2 regions of the Mesorhizobium sp. P3_A9 genome follow, and region 1 is predicted to be linked to the other one. Evidence: riboswitches for the same ligand, from Rfam matches in the RefSeq annotation. Region 1 holds a riboswitch; the other holds the start of a gene.
The links. Region 1 has a riboswitch for S-adenosylmethionine ahead of AC1DX0_RS23960 (O-succinylhomoserine sulfhydrylase). Riboswitches for the same ligand answer to the same signal wherever they lie in the genome.
Positions count from the first base shown of each region.

Region 2: another riboswitch for S-adenosylmethionine. It lies ahead of metX (homoserine O-acetyltransferase MetX); the one in region 1 lies ahead of AC1DX0_RS23960 (O-succinylhomoserine sulfhydrylase).

Region 1 covers NZ_JBFUGJ010000215.1:795-9,816, reverse strand. Annotated here, with positions in the region: partial or broken gene AC1DX0_RS23995 (magnesium and cobalt transport protein CorA) at 1-51, shown strand, start outside; gene AC1DX0_RS23990 (GcrA family cell cycle regulator) at 206-727, opposite strand; gene AC1DX0_RS23985 (acetylornithine transaminase) at 1,085-2,284, shown strand; gene argF (ornithine carbamoyltransferase) at 2,301-3,212, shown strand; gene AC1DX0_RS23975 (Hsp33 family molecular chaperone) at 3,308-4,339, shown strand; gene apaG (Co2+/Mg2+ efflux protein ApaG) at 4,378-4,770, opposite strand; gene AC1DX0_RS23965 (ceramide glucosyltransferase) at 4,992-6,143, shown strand; gene AC1DX0_RS23960 (O-succinylhomoserine sulfhydrylase) at 6,175-7,365, opposite strand; SAM riboswitch at 7,423-7,500, opposite strand; gene AC1DX0_RS23955 (2'-deoxycytidine 5'-triphosphate deaminase) at 7,579-8,673, shown strand; gene AC1DX0_RS23950 (ABC transporter substrate-binding protein) at 8,773-9,022, shown strand, end outside.
Region 2 covers NZ_JBFUGJ010000168.1:10,499-12,536, reverse strand. Annotated here, with positions in the region: partial or broken gene AC1DX0_RS21225 (pyridoxal phosphate-dependent aminotransferase) at 1-763, opposite strand, end outside; SAM riboswitch at 912-989, shown strand; gene metX (homoserine O-acetyltransferase MetX) at 1,096-2,038, shown strand, end outside.

The DNA.
Region 1 (9,022 bases):
TTGATTTGCTCGTTCTTGTACTGGCGGTTCCGCAAGAATGGGTGGCTATGAAAAGAGAGCGAATAGGGAGTGGCGAATAGCAACAAAAAACGGCTTGCTCCCAGTCACAGAAGCCAAGCCGTTCCTATTCGCTATTCGCTATTCGCTATTCGCTATTCGCTATTCGCTATTCGCTATTCGCTATTCGCTATTCGCTATTCGCTATTCAGCGATTGCGCCTCCGCTCCGCCGCCGGCTGAAACGCCACGCGGGCATGATACTTGCAATACGGACCGGTTTCGGCGGCCTCGTTGCCGCAGAAATTGAAGTCTTCCGACAGCGGATCGCCGTTCGGCCATTTGCAGGTGCGCTCGGTCAGTTCGACGAGCTGCAGATGCCGTGAGATCGGTACCACGACATTTTCAACCGGACGGATGTAATGATGGCGTGCGACTGGCTCGGCATCGAACTGGGTCTGCAAGGCAGTTGCGCCGATCGAAGTCGTGACGTGGCGTGCCGTGCTTGCGGCGCGCGCCACCGATTTCTGAACGGTCGATCCCTGAGCCGTCTTCTTCTGGCGTGCCGGTGTCGCCGTTGCGCGGCCGCGGCCCGACAGCTTCAGCCGGTGCACCTTGCCGATGACGGCATTGCGGCTCACCCCTCCAAGCTGGGCAGCAATCTGGCTTGCGCTCAGACCCTCCGACCACAGTTTCCTGAGAAGTTCGACCCGCTCGTCAGTCCAGTTCATGAGACCGCGCTCCTGCTAAGCGTGCGCAATCGGAATCCCTTCCCGACCCAGCAACCTTGCTGGGGCAGACACCACATATATCTGGTGATTAGGTCCGCCGCACGAAATCTAGTTATTTCTCGACTACAATTACCTTATGCGCTGACTCGGTGACAAGAGTCCGAAGTGCAACACGAATCGGTTTTTTCGGTTTTCCCCAACTTGCCCGGTCGCTCATGAGCCGGCGTCGAGTTAGGGGGCTGATCGCGCGCCACTACGCGACGTTTTCGTTGACTTCATGGCCGAAAAACACGATAAGCCGCACAAGGCCGCCGCTTTGGCGGCTTTTTTGATTTTCCGGTACCGGAGACGCATATAATGAGCGGTTCGGCGCTTTACGAGACCTTTGCTCGCGCTCCCCTGGCTTTCGACCACGGGGAAGGCACCTGGCTGGTTACCGACAAGGGCGAGCGATATCTCGATTTCGCCGGCGGTATCGCGGTTAATTCGCTCGGCCACAGTCATCCGCATCTGGTCGCGGCTCTCACCGAGCAGGCGGCAAAACTCTGGCACGTCTCCAATCTCTACGAGATTCCGGGGCAGAGCCGGCTTGGCGAGCGTCTGGCCGACGCCACCTTCGCCGACAAGGTGTTCTTCACCAATTCCGGCGCCGAGGCGCTGGAATGTGCGATCAAGACGGCGCGGCGCTACCACTTCGTCAAAGGGCATCCCGAGCGCTTCCGCGTCATCACCTTCGAAGGCGCCTTCCATGGCCGCACGCTGGCGACCATCGCGGCCGGCGGCCAATACAAATACCTCGAAGGCTTCGGCCCCAAGGTCGAAGGCTTCGACCAGGTTGGCTTCGACGATATCGATGCCGCCGAGAAGGCGATTACGCCGGAAACCGCCGCGATCCTGATCGAGCCGGTGCAGGGCGAGGGCGGCATCCGTCCGGTCCCGACACAATCGTTGAAGCGGCTGCGCCAGCTCTGCGACCAGCACGACCTGCTCTTGATCTTCGATGAGGTCCAGTGTGGCATTGGCCGCACCGGCAAGCTGTTCGCGCATGAGTGGACGGGCGTGACGCCCGACATCATGGCGATCGCCAAGGGCATTGGCGGCGGCTTCCCGATGGGCGCTTGCCTGGCCACCGACGAGGCTGTGGTCGGCATGACGTCGGGCGTGCACGGCACCACCTTCGGCGGTAACCCGCTGGCGATGGCGGTCGGCAACGCCGTGCTCGATGTGGTGCTGGAAGACGGCTTCCTCGAAGACGTCCAGCGCAAGGCGCTGCTGATGAAGCAAGGTCTGGCGGCGGTCGCCGACGAGTTTCCCGATGTCATCGAGGACATCAGGGGCACCGGCCTGATGCTTGGCCTTAAATGCGCCATGCCCAACACCAAGGTGAACATGGCGCTGCGCGACCAGCATTTGCTGACGGTTCCGGCCGGCGACAACGTCATTCGCCTTTTGCCGCCGCTCACCGTCACCGACGCCGAGATCCACGAAGCGCTCAACCGCATCCGCGCCGGTGCCAAAGGCCTGGCAGATGCCATCGCCGCGGCCGCCGCGAAGTAATTCCGGAATATTGCTGATGTCCGTTCGCCATTTCACCGATCTCTCCACCGTTTCCGAGGGCGACCTGCGCTTCATGCTGGACGACGCGGTGGTGCGAAAGGCACGCCTCAAGGCCGGCGAGCGGACAAGGCCGCTCGAAGGCAAGGTGCTGGCGATGATCTTCGACAAGCCATCGACGCGCACACGCGTCTCCTTCGACGTCGGCATGCGTCAGCTTGGCGGCGAGACCATCATGCTGACCGGCACCGAAATGCAACTCGGCCGCTCCGAAACCATCGCCGATACCGCCAAGGTGCTGTCGCGCTATGTCGACGCCATCATGATCCGCACCACCTCGCATGAGCGGCTGCTGGAGCTGACCGAGAATGCCACCGTTCCGGTGATCAACGGACTGACGGATGACACCCATCCTTGCCAGCTGATGGCCGACATCATGACCTTCGAGGAGCATCGCGGTCCGGTGGCCGGCAAGACCATCGCCTGGACCGGCGACGGCAACAATGTGCTGCATTCGCTGCTCGAAGCCTCGGCGCGGTTCCGCTTCAACCTCAACGTCGCCGTGCCCGAAGGCAGCGAGCCGGCACAGAAGCATATCGACTGGTCCGAGGCGAATGGCGGCAAGCTGCACTTCACCCGCTCGCCCGAGGAAGCCGTCGACCAGGCCGACTGCATCGTCACCGATTGCTGGGTGTCGATGGGCCAGGAGCATCGCGCCCGCGGTCACAACGTGTTTTCGCCCTACCAGGTCAATGCCAAGCTGATGGCGCATGCCAAGCCGGATGCGCTGTTCATGCACTGCCTGCCGGCGCATCGCGGCGAGGAAGTAACCGACGAGGTCATAGACGGCCCGCATTCGGTGGTCTTCGACGAGGCCGAGAACCGGCTCCACGCCCAGAAGGCGGTGCTTGCCTGGTGTTTGGGCGCGTGAAGTGTCTGGGCGCTTGATCTGCGGGGGCGCGATGCCTATCTGCGCCGCATCACGCAAATCAAGCGCGTTTGGACGCATGTGCCTCTCCGGGTCGCATGGCCGCGCCCTGGAGCTTTGTCATGTTGGAAATGCATCAAGTGACTGAACATCACCCCAAACTCGGCGAGTTCGGCTATGCCGGCGACGACCATGTCGTGCCGTTCGAGGTCGGCCCGCTCGACGTGCGCGGTCGCACCGTGCAGCTCGGGCCGATGCTCGACGCCATCCTCAGCCGCCATGATTATCCCGAACCGGTTGCCCGCCTGCTGGCGGAAGCCTGTGTGCTGACGGTGCTGCTTGGCACCTCGCTCAAGTTCGAGGGCAAGTTCATCCTGCAGACCCGCACCGACGGGCCGGTCGACATGCTGGTGGCGGATTTCTCCACGCCCTCGGCATTGCGCGCCTATGCACGCTTTGACGCCGACCGGCTCGAGGCATTGGTCGCGGCGGGCGAAACGTCCCAGCAGACGCTGCTCGGCAGCGGCGTGCTGGCGCTGACCATCGACCAGGGCGCCCACACGCAGCGCTATCAGGGCATCGTCCAGCTCGACGGCGAAACGCTGGAAGATGCAGCACGCACCTATTTCCGCCAGTCGGAACAGATCCCGACCGATATCAGGCTTTCGGTCGCCAAGCTGTTGACGCCGGGCCCTGGCGGCGCGCGCGAACAGTGGCGCGCCGGCGGTATCCTGGCGCAGTTCCTGCCGCAGTCGCCTGAGCGCATGCGCGTTCCGGACCTGCCCGGTGGCGATGGCGATCCGCGCGAGGAGATCCATGATCCGGCCGACAATTCCTGGCAGGAGTTGCTGGCGCTGCTCGGCACCATCGAGCCGACCGAGCTGATCGATCCGACGATCGGCGCCGAGCGGCTGCTCTATCGCCTGTTCCACGAGCATGGCGTGCGGGTCTTCGGCGGCGTTCCCGTCGCCGACCAGTGCTCGTGCTCGCGCGACAAGATCCGCGGTATCCTGGAGGGTTTTTCCGCGCAGGAGATCAAGGACAGCACCGAGGATGGCGGTATCCACGTCGCCTGCGAATTCTGCTCGACGCAGTACGATTTCGACCCGGCGGAATTCGCTGCGCAGTAAAGGAGCGTCTTTCTCCCCGTGGAACGGGGAGAAAGACGCTAATTCACCGTCCGCCTCGTCCCCGGCAGATCCAGCGAAAACGCCGGGATGGCGATATCGAAAGTTTCGCCCCGCTTGTTGCGCATCGTGTAGCGCCCGACCATGATGCCTGACGGGGTCGAGAGCGGGCAGCCCGACGTGTACTGATAACTGTCGCCGGGATTGAGTTCGGGCTGGTCGCCGACGACGCCTGGGCCGCGCACCTCCTCGACCCGGCCGGCACCGTCGGTGATGTGCCAATAACGCGACAGAAGCTGCACGAATTCGTCCGACTGGTTGTCGATCGTTATCTGATAGCCCCAGACATAACGGTTCTCGGAAGGATCCGAGCGATCCTCAAGGTAGAACGGCCTGACCTGCACTTCGATGTTGCGCGTGACGGCGCGGTACATAAGCGGCTCCAAAACAATCCGATACCTTTCGGCGCTCCCGGCGAGCAGGTCAACGTGCGCGTCTTGTCGCGCCTGACTTTGAAACGCAGGTGCCGGCAAAGAATGTCATTTAAGTGACACACGACAATGGTGGGGTGCATGCACCGGGCGACTCGGCGCTCTGTCGAACTGTTGAAAACTGCCACGGTGCGGGCCGCCTCTTCTGGAGTGACCAGATCTCGATGGAACTCACTCTCATAGCCGCCTCGCTTTCGACTGCCCTTGTCCTTTCAAACGCTGCCAGCATCCTGCTCGCCGCTTCGCAACTGAAACGGCGCAGCACGATCGCACGGCCAGCTGGCAAATCGCCGCCGGTGTCGATTATCGTGCCGTCGCGCGGCGTCGAGCCGTTCACGCAGGAGACGCTGGAGCGCGCCTTCTCGCTCGACTGGCCGCGCTACGAGCTGATCTTCTGCGTCGCCCATGTCGACGATCCGGTGGTCAGGTTGATCCGCGCCGCCATTGGCCGCTTTCCAAAAGTGCCGGCTCGGCTGTTGATCGGGGACGATCGCGTCAGCGCCAATCCCAAGCTCAACAATTGCGTCAAAGGCTGGGAAGCCGCGCGGCACAACTGGGTCGTCCTGGCCGACTCCAACGTGCTGATGCCGAGAGACTACGTTCAGCATCTGATGGCGGCGTGGCGGACGGATACCGGCCTTGTCTGCTCGACACCGATCGGTTCGCGGCCGGACGGTTTTTGGGCCGAGGTCGAATGCGCCTTCCTCAACACGCTGCAGGCTCGCTGGCAGTATGCCGGCGAGGCGCTCGGCCTCGGCTTTGCCCAGGGCAAGAGCATGTTGTGGAACAAGCCGATGCTGGATGCCAATGGCGGCATCCGAGCGCTGGCGGCCGAAATCGCCGAGGACGCCGCCGCGACCAAGCTGGTCAATGGACTTGGCCTATGCGTCAATCTCGTCGCAGCGCCCTTCGAGCAGCCGCTCGGTCGGCGCACGCTTGGCGTGATCTGGTCGCGCCAGGCCCGCTGGGCGCGCCTGCGCCGCGTCACCTTTCCGCGGTTCTTCGCGCCCGAAATCCTGACCGGCGCGGTGGTGCCGCTGGTGCTTGCGCTGATTGCGGCGGCAAGTGCCGGCGTCAGCTTGCCGCTGACGGCCATCGCCGTACTAACGGCCTTCTACCTTCCGGAATGTGCCCTGGCCTGGTCCAAAGGCTGGTACCTGTCGTCGCGCACAGTCGCGGCGATGATTGCGCGGGACTTGATGCTTCCAGCCATGTGGGTCCGCGGCTGGCTCGGCGGCGCTGTCGACTGGCGCGGCAACGCCATGACCATCGGCACCAAGGCAGCCGAGCTGGAAGAGACGCCGTCGCGCGCCTGATCGCGGCGCGGACGAGCTGCCTCGACTGGGTCTATTTTGCGGCCTTCAGCGCCTGCGCGATGTCTTCCAGAAGATCGTCGGTGTCCTCCAGGCCGACCGACAGCCTGAGCGTGCCAGGCCCGATGCCGAGTTCGGCGCGGGCCTCGTCGCTCAAATTCTTGTGGGTGGTCGTTGCCGGATGGGTGATCAGGCTCTTGGCATCGCCAAGGTTGTTCGAGATCAGCACGATGTCGAGCGCGTTCTGCAGGGCGAAGGCCGCCTGCTTGCCGCCCTTGACGTCGAGGCAGATCAGCGTCGAGCCGCCCGACATCTGCTTCTTGACGATATCAGCTTGCGGGTGGTCGGCGCGGCCGGGATAGATGACGCGAGCGATCTGCGGCTGCTCGGCCAGGAAATCGGCGATCTTGCCGGCGCTCTCCGTCTGCTGGCGCACGCGCACCGGCAGCGTCTCCAGACCCTTGAGCAGCGTCCAGGCGTTGAACGGCGATAGGCTGGGGCCGGTGTGGCGGAAATAATCGTGCAGGTTCTCGTCGATCCACTTCTTGTCGGACAGGATCACGCCGCCGAGACAGCGGCCCTGGCCGTCGATGTGCTTGGTCGCCGAATAGACGACGATGTGGGCGCCGAGCTGCAGCGGCTTCTGCTGCAACGGCGTGGCGAAGACATTGTCGACCACAAGCCGCGCGCCGATCGAGTTGGCAAGCGAGGCGACGGCGGCGATGTCGACCACTTCCAGCGTCGGATTGGTCGGGCTTTCCAGGAAGAACAGTTTTGTGTTGGGCCTAACCGCCTTTTCCCAGTTGGCGATGTCGGTGCCGTCGACCAGCGTCGCCTCGATGCCGTAGCGCGGCGCCAGCGTCTCGACCACCCAGCGGCAGGAGCCGAACAGCGCGCGAGCCGCGACTATATGATCGCCGGCCTTGGCGCTGCACAGCAGGGCCGCCGTCACCGCGGCCATGCCGGATGCCGTGGCGCGCGCGTCCTCGGCGCCTTCGAGCGCACACATGCGCTTTTCGAACATGTCGACGGTCGGGTTGGCGTAGCGCGAATAGATGAAGCCGGGTTCCTCACCCTTGAAACGAGCTTCGGCGGCTTGCGCCGTTTCATAGACGTAGCCCTGCGTCAGATACATTGCCTCGGAGGTCTCGCCGAATTGGGAACGCAGGGTTCCGCCATGCACGAGGGCTGTCTGAGGCTTCCAGTTGCGCTTCTTGCTGCTCATCGCTTTTGTTTCCAGACACAAAAAAACCGGCCGCGAAAGTCGCAACCGGTCCATACGGCCTCGCGGCCAACGGTCCTTTAGCGACTTGTTTAACGTGGCTGCAAGCCGACCGGCCAAATCACCACGGGATAACGACCCTTTAGACCCGCGCCGCGCTTGCGTCAATTGCCGGCTTGATTAAGAGGTTTGTACCAGTTGGAACGGAGCCAGCCTTTGCGGCAGACAGGCATTCTTCCCGATCAAGACATTTCCGCGCTGTTCCAGTCCGGCGCGCTGAAGTCGTCGCGCGCGCTCGATGCCGACCAGATCCAGCCGGCCAGCCTCGATCTGAGGTTGGGCGACAAGGCCTGGCGGGTGCGGGCCTCCTTCCTGCCCGGCCCCAACCACAAGGTTTCGGAAAAGCTCGACCGGCTGAAGCTGCACGAGATCAATCTTGCCGAAGGCGCGGTGCTGGAAACCGGCTGCGTCTACATCGTGCCGCTGCTCGAAAGCCTGGCATTGCCTGCCGAGATTTCCGCCTCAGCCAATCCGAAAAGCTCGACCGGACGGCTCGACATCTTCACCCGTGTCATGACCGACCGCGGCCACGAGTTCGACAAGATCGCTGCGGGCTACAACGGTCCGCTCTACCTGGAAGTCAGCCCGCGCACCTTCCCGATCGTCGTGCGCACCGGCTCGCGCCTATCGCAGATCCGTTTCCGCACCGGCAACGCGCTGCTGTCGGAAGCGGAGTTGCATGAACTGCACCGCGCCGAGATGCTGGTCGCCACCGAACCGCCGAATATTTCCGGCGGCGGCATCGCGCTGTCGATCGACCTCAATGGCGACAGCGACGGGCTGGTCGGCTATCGCGGCAAGCATCACACCGGCCTTGTCGATGTTGACAAGCGCGCGGCCCAAGAGGTCGTCGATTTCTGGGAACCGATCCACAAGAGCGGAGCCGGCGAACTGGTGCTCGATCCCGATGAATTCTACATCCTCGTCAGCCAGGAGGCGGTGCATGTGCCGCCGCTCTACGCCGCCGAAATGACGCCGTTCGATCCGCTGGTTGGCGAATTCCGCGTCCACTATGCCGGCTTCTTCGATCCGGGCTTCGGCCATTCGGCATCAGGCGGCACAGGCAGCCGGGCGGTGCTCGAAGTGCGCAGCCACGAAGTGCCGTTCATCCTCGACCATGGCCAGATCGTCGGCCGGCTGGTCTACGAGCATATGCTGAAGCGGCCGCAGGCGCTCTACGGCACCGATCTCGGCTCCAACTACCAGGCCCAGGGCCTGAAGCTCTCCAAGCATTTCCGCGCCGCGCGCTGAGCTCCGGTTACCGGCAGGCAAAATACTTGCCTGCGCTGGCACATCATGCTTGGCTGGTTTGTCGGTCGCCCGGATGCGGCGCTCAAGGGGAACAAGAAAATGCAGATTTCAAGATGGATCCTATCGGCGGCAGGCGCTGCCTTGTTGGCGATTGCGGCCGGCTCTCTGTCGGCGCAGGCTGCCGAGAAATTGAAAATCGGCACCGAGGGTGCCTATCCGCCATTCAACACCATTACTTCTGACGGCAAGGTTGTCGGCTTCGACATCGACATCGCCAATGCGTTGTGCGCGCAGATGAAGGTCGAATGCGAAATCGTCACCCAGGATTGGGATGGCATCATCCCCGCTC
Region 2 (2,038 bases), on a different contig from region 1:
AGGGACCGCGCACGCGGTTGATGGCGTCGACGATGTGCATCGGACCATACATCCAGCCGATCCGTGCCCCACCAAGACCGATCTTGGAGAAGGTGCGGGTCATCACAACGTTCTCCGTGCTGCCGACCAGTTCGATGCCGGCTTCATAGTCGTTGCGGCGGACATATTCSGCRTARGCCGCGTCSAGCACCAGMAGGACATGCCTGGGCAGGCCGGCATGCAGGCGGCGCACCTCCTGGAACGGCACATAGGTGCCGGTCGGATTGTTGGGATTGGCCAGGAACACGATTTTCGTATGCGGCGTGACGGCGGCCAGGATCGCATCGATGTTGGCCCGCTCGTCAGTCTCCTTGACCGCGACCGGCGCAGCACCGGCCGACTGGATGTAAATCTTGTAGACCATGAAGGCATGTTCGGTGAAAATCGCTTCGTCACCGGGCGCGAGATAGATTTGTGCCAAAAGCCCGAGAATCTCATCGGAACCGTTGGAACAGATGATGTTCTGCGCGTTGAGGCCGTGCACCTCGGCGATCGCCTCGCGCAGCCGTTTGGCGGTGCCGTCGGGATAGATGTCGAGTTTGGCGGCAACCTCACGTGCGGCTTCGATCGCCTTCGGTGACGGACCGAGCGGGTTCTCGTTCGACGACAGCTTGTAGACCTTGGCGACACCGGCGGGTGCGGCGCTCTTGCCGGGCACATAGGCGTCGATGTCCATGATGCCCGCGCGCGGGGTTGGCCGTGCCTGATCCAGTGTCTTGTTCATTTCTGCAAAATCCGTCGAAAATGCCTCCATCGGGAGGCCGCTGCGGAAATACAAGCCATGGCCCGCAATGTCGAGAGGCGGCAGTGGTGCCAGCAGCCGGCCCAGATGCCGGCATTGACGGCAGGGCGGGCGAGTTCTAGAAGGACAGCGACAGTTCCGTGGTGATTTGGCCGGTCGGCTTGCAGCCACGTTAAACAATTCGCTAAAGGGCCGTTTGCGTGACGTAACCGGCTTTGCGAATGGCAATGCCGGTTTTTTATTGTCCGCGGCCGGCCGGACGGACGCATCGTCGGCGATTTTTCGCCTGATATGATGCAGCAAGTGAGACGAGAATGGCCGCTCTGCGCGCAGGAAAGACCAACAACGAGGCCGACCAGCCGTCGAGCCCGGTGTTGCGCTTCGGGTCCGACAAGCCGCTCAAGCTCGATGCCGGCACGCTTTTGTCGCCGTTCCAGATCGCCTATCAGACCTATGGCACGCTGAACGATGCCCGCTCCAATGCCATCCTTGTCTGCCATGCGCTGACCGGCGACCAGCATGTCGCCAACACCAACCCGGTGACCGGCAAGCCGGGCTGGTGGGAAGTGCTGATCGGCCCCGGCAAGATCATCGACACCAACCGTTTCTTCGTCATCTGCTCCAATGTCATCGGCGGCTGCCTGGGCTCCACCGGCCCAGCCTCGACCAATCCAGCCACCGGAAAACCCTATGGGCTCGACCTGCCCATCATCACCATCCGCGACATGGTGCGCGCGCAGCAGATGCTGATCGACCATTTCGGCATCGAGAAACTGTTTTGCGTGCTCGGCGGCTCGATGGGCGGCATGCAGGTGCTGGAATGGGCGTCGTGCTATCCGGAGCGTGTCTTTTCAGCGCTGCCGATCGCCACTGGCGCCCGCCATTCATCGCAGAACATCGCCTTCCACGAGGTCGRCCGACAAGCCGTTATGGCTGATCCGGATTGGCATGGCGGCAAATATTTCGAGCACGGCAAGCGCCCCGAAAAGGGCTTGGCGGTGGCGCGCATGGCCGCCCACATCACCTACCTGTCGGAAGCCGCCCTGCACCGAAAATTCGGCCGCAATTTGCAGGACCGCGACCATCTGACTTTCGGCTTCGATGCCGACTTCCAGATCGAAAGCTATCTGCGCCACCAGGGCATGACCTTCGTCGACCGCTTCGACGCCAATTCCTATCTCTACATGACGCGGTCCATGGACTATTTCGACCTCGCCGCCGACCATGGCGGCCGGCTGGCGGATGCYTTTGCCGGCA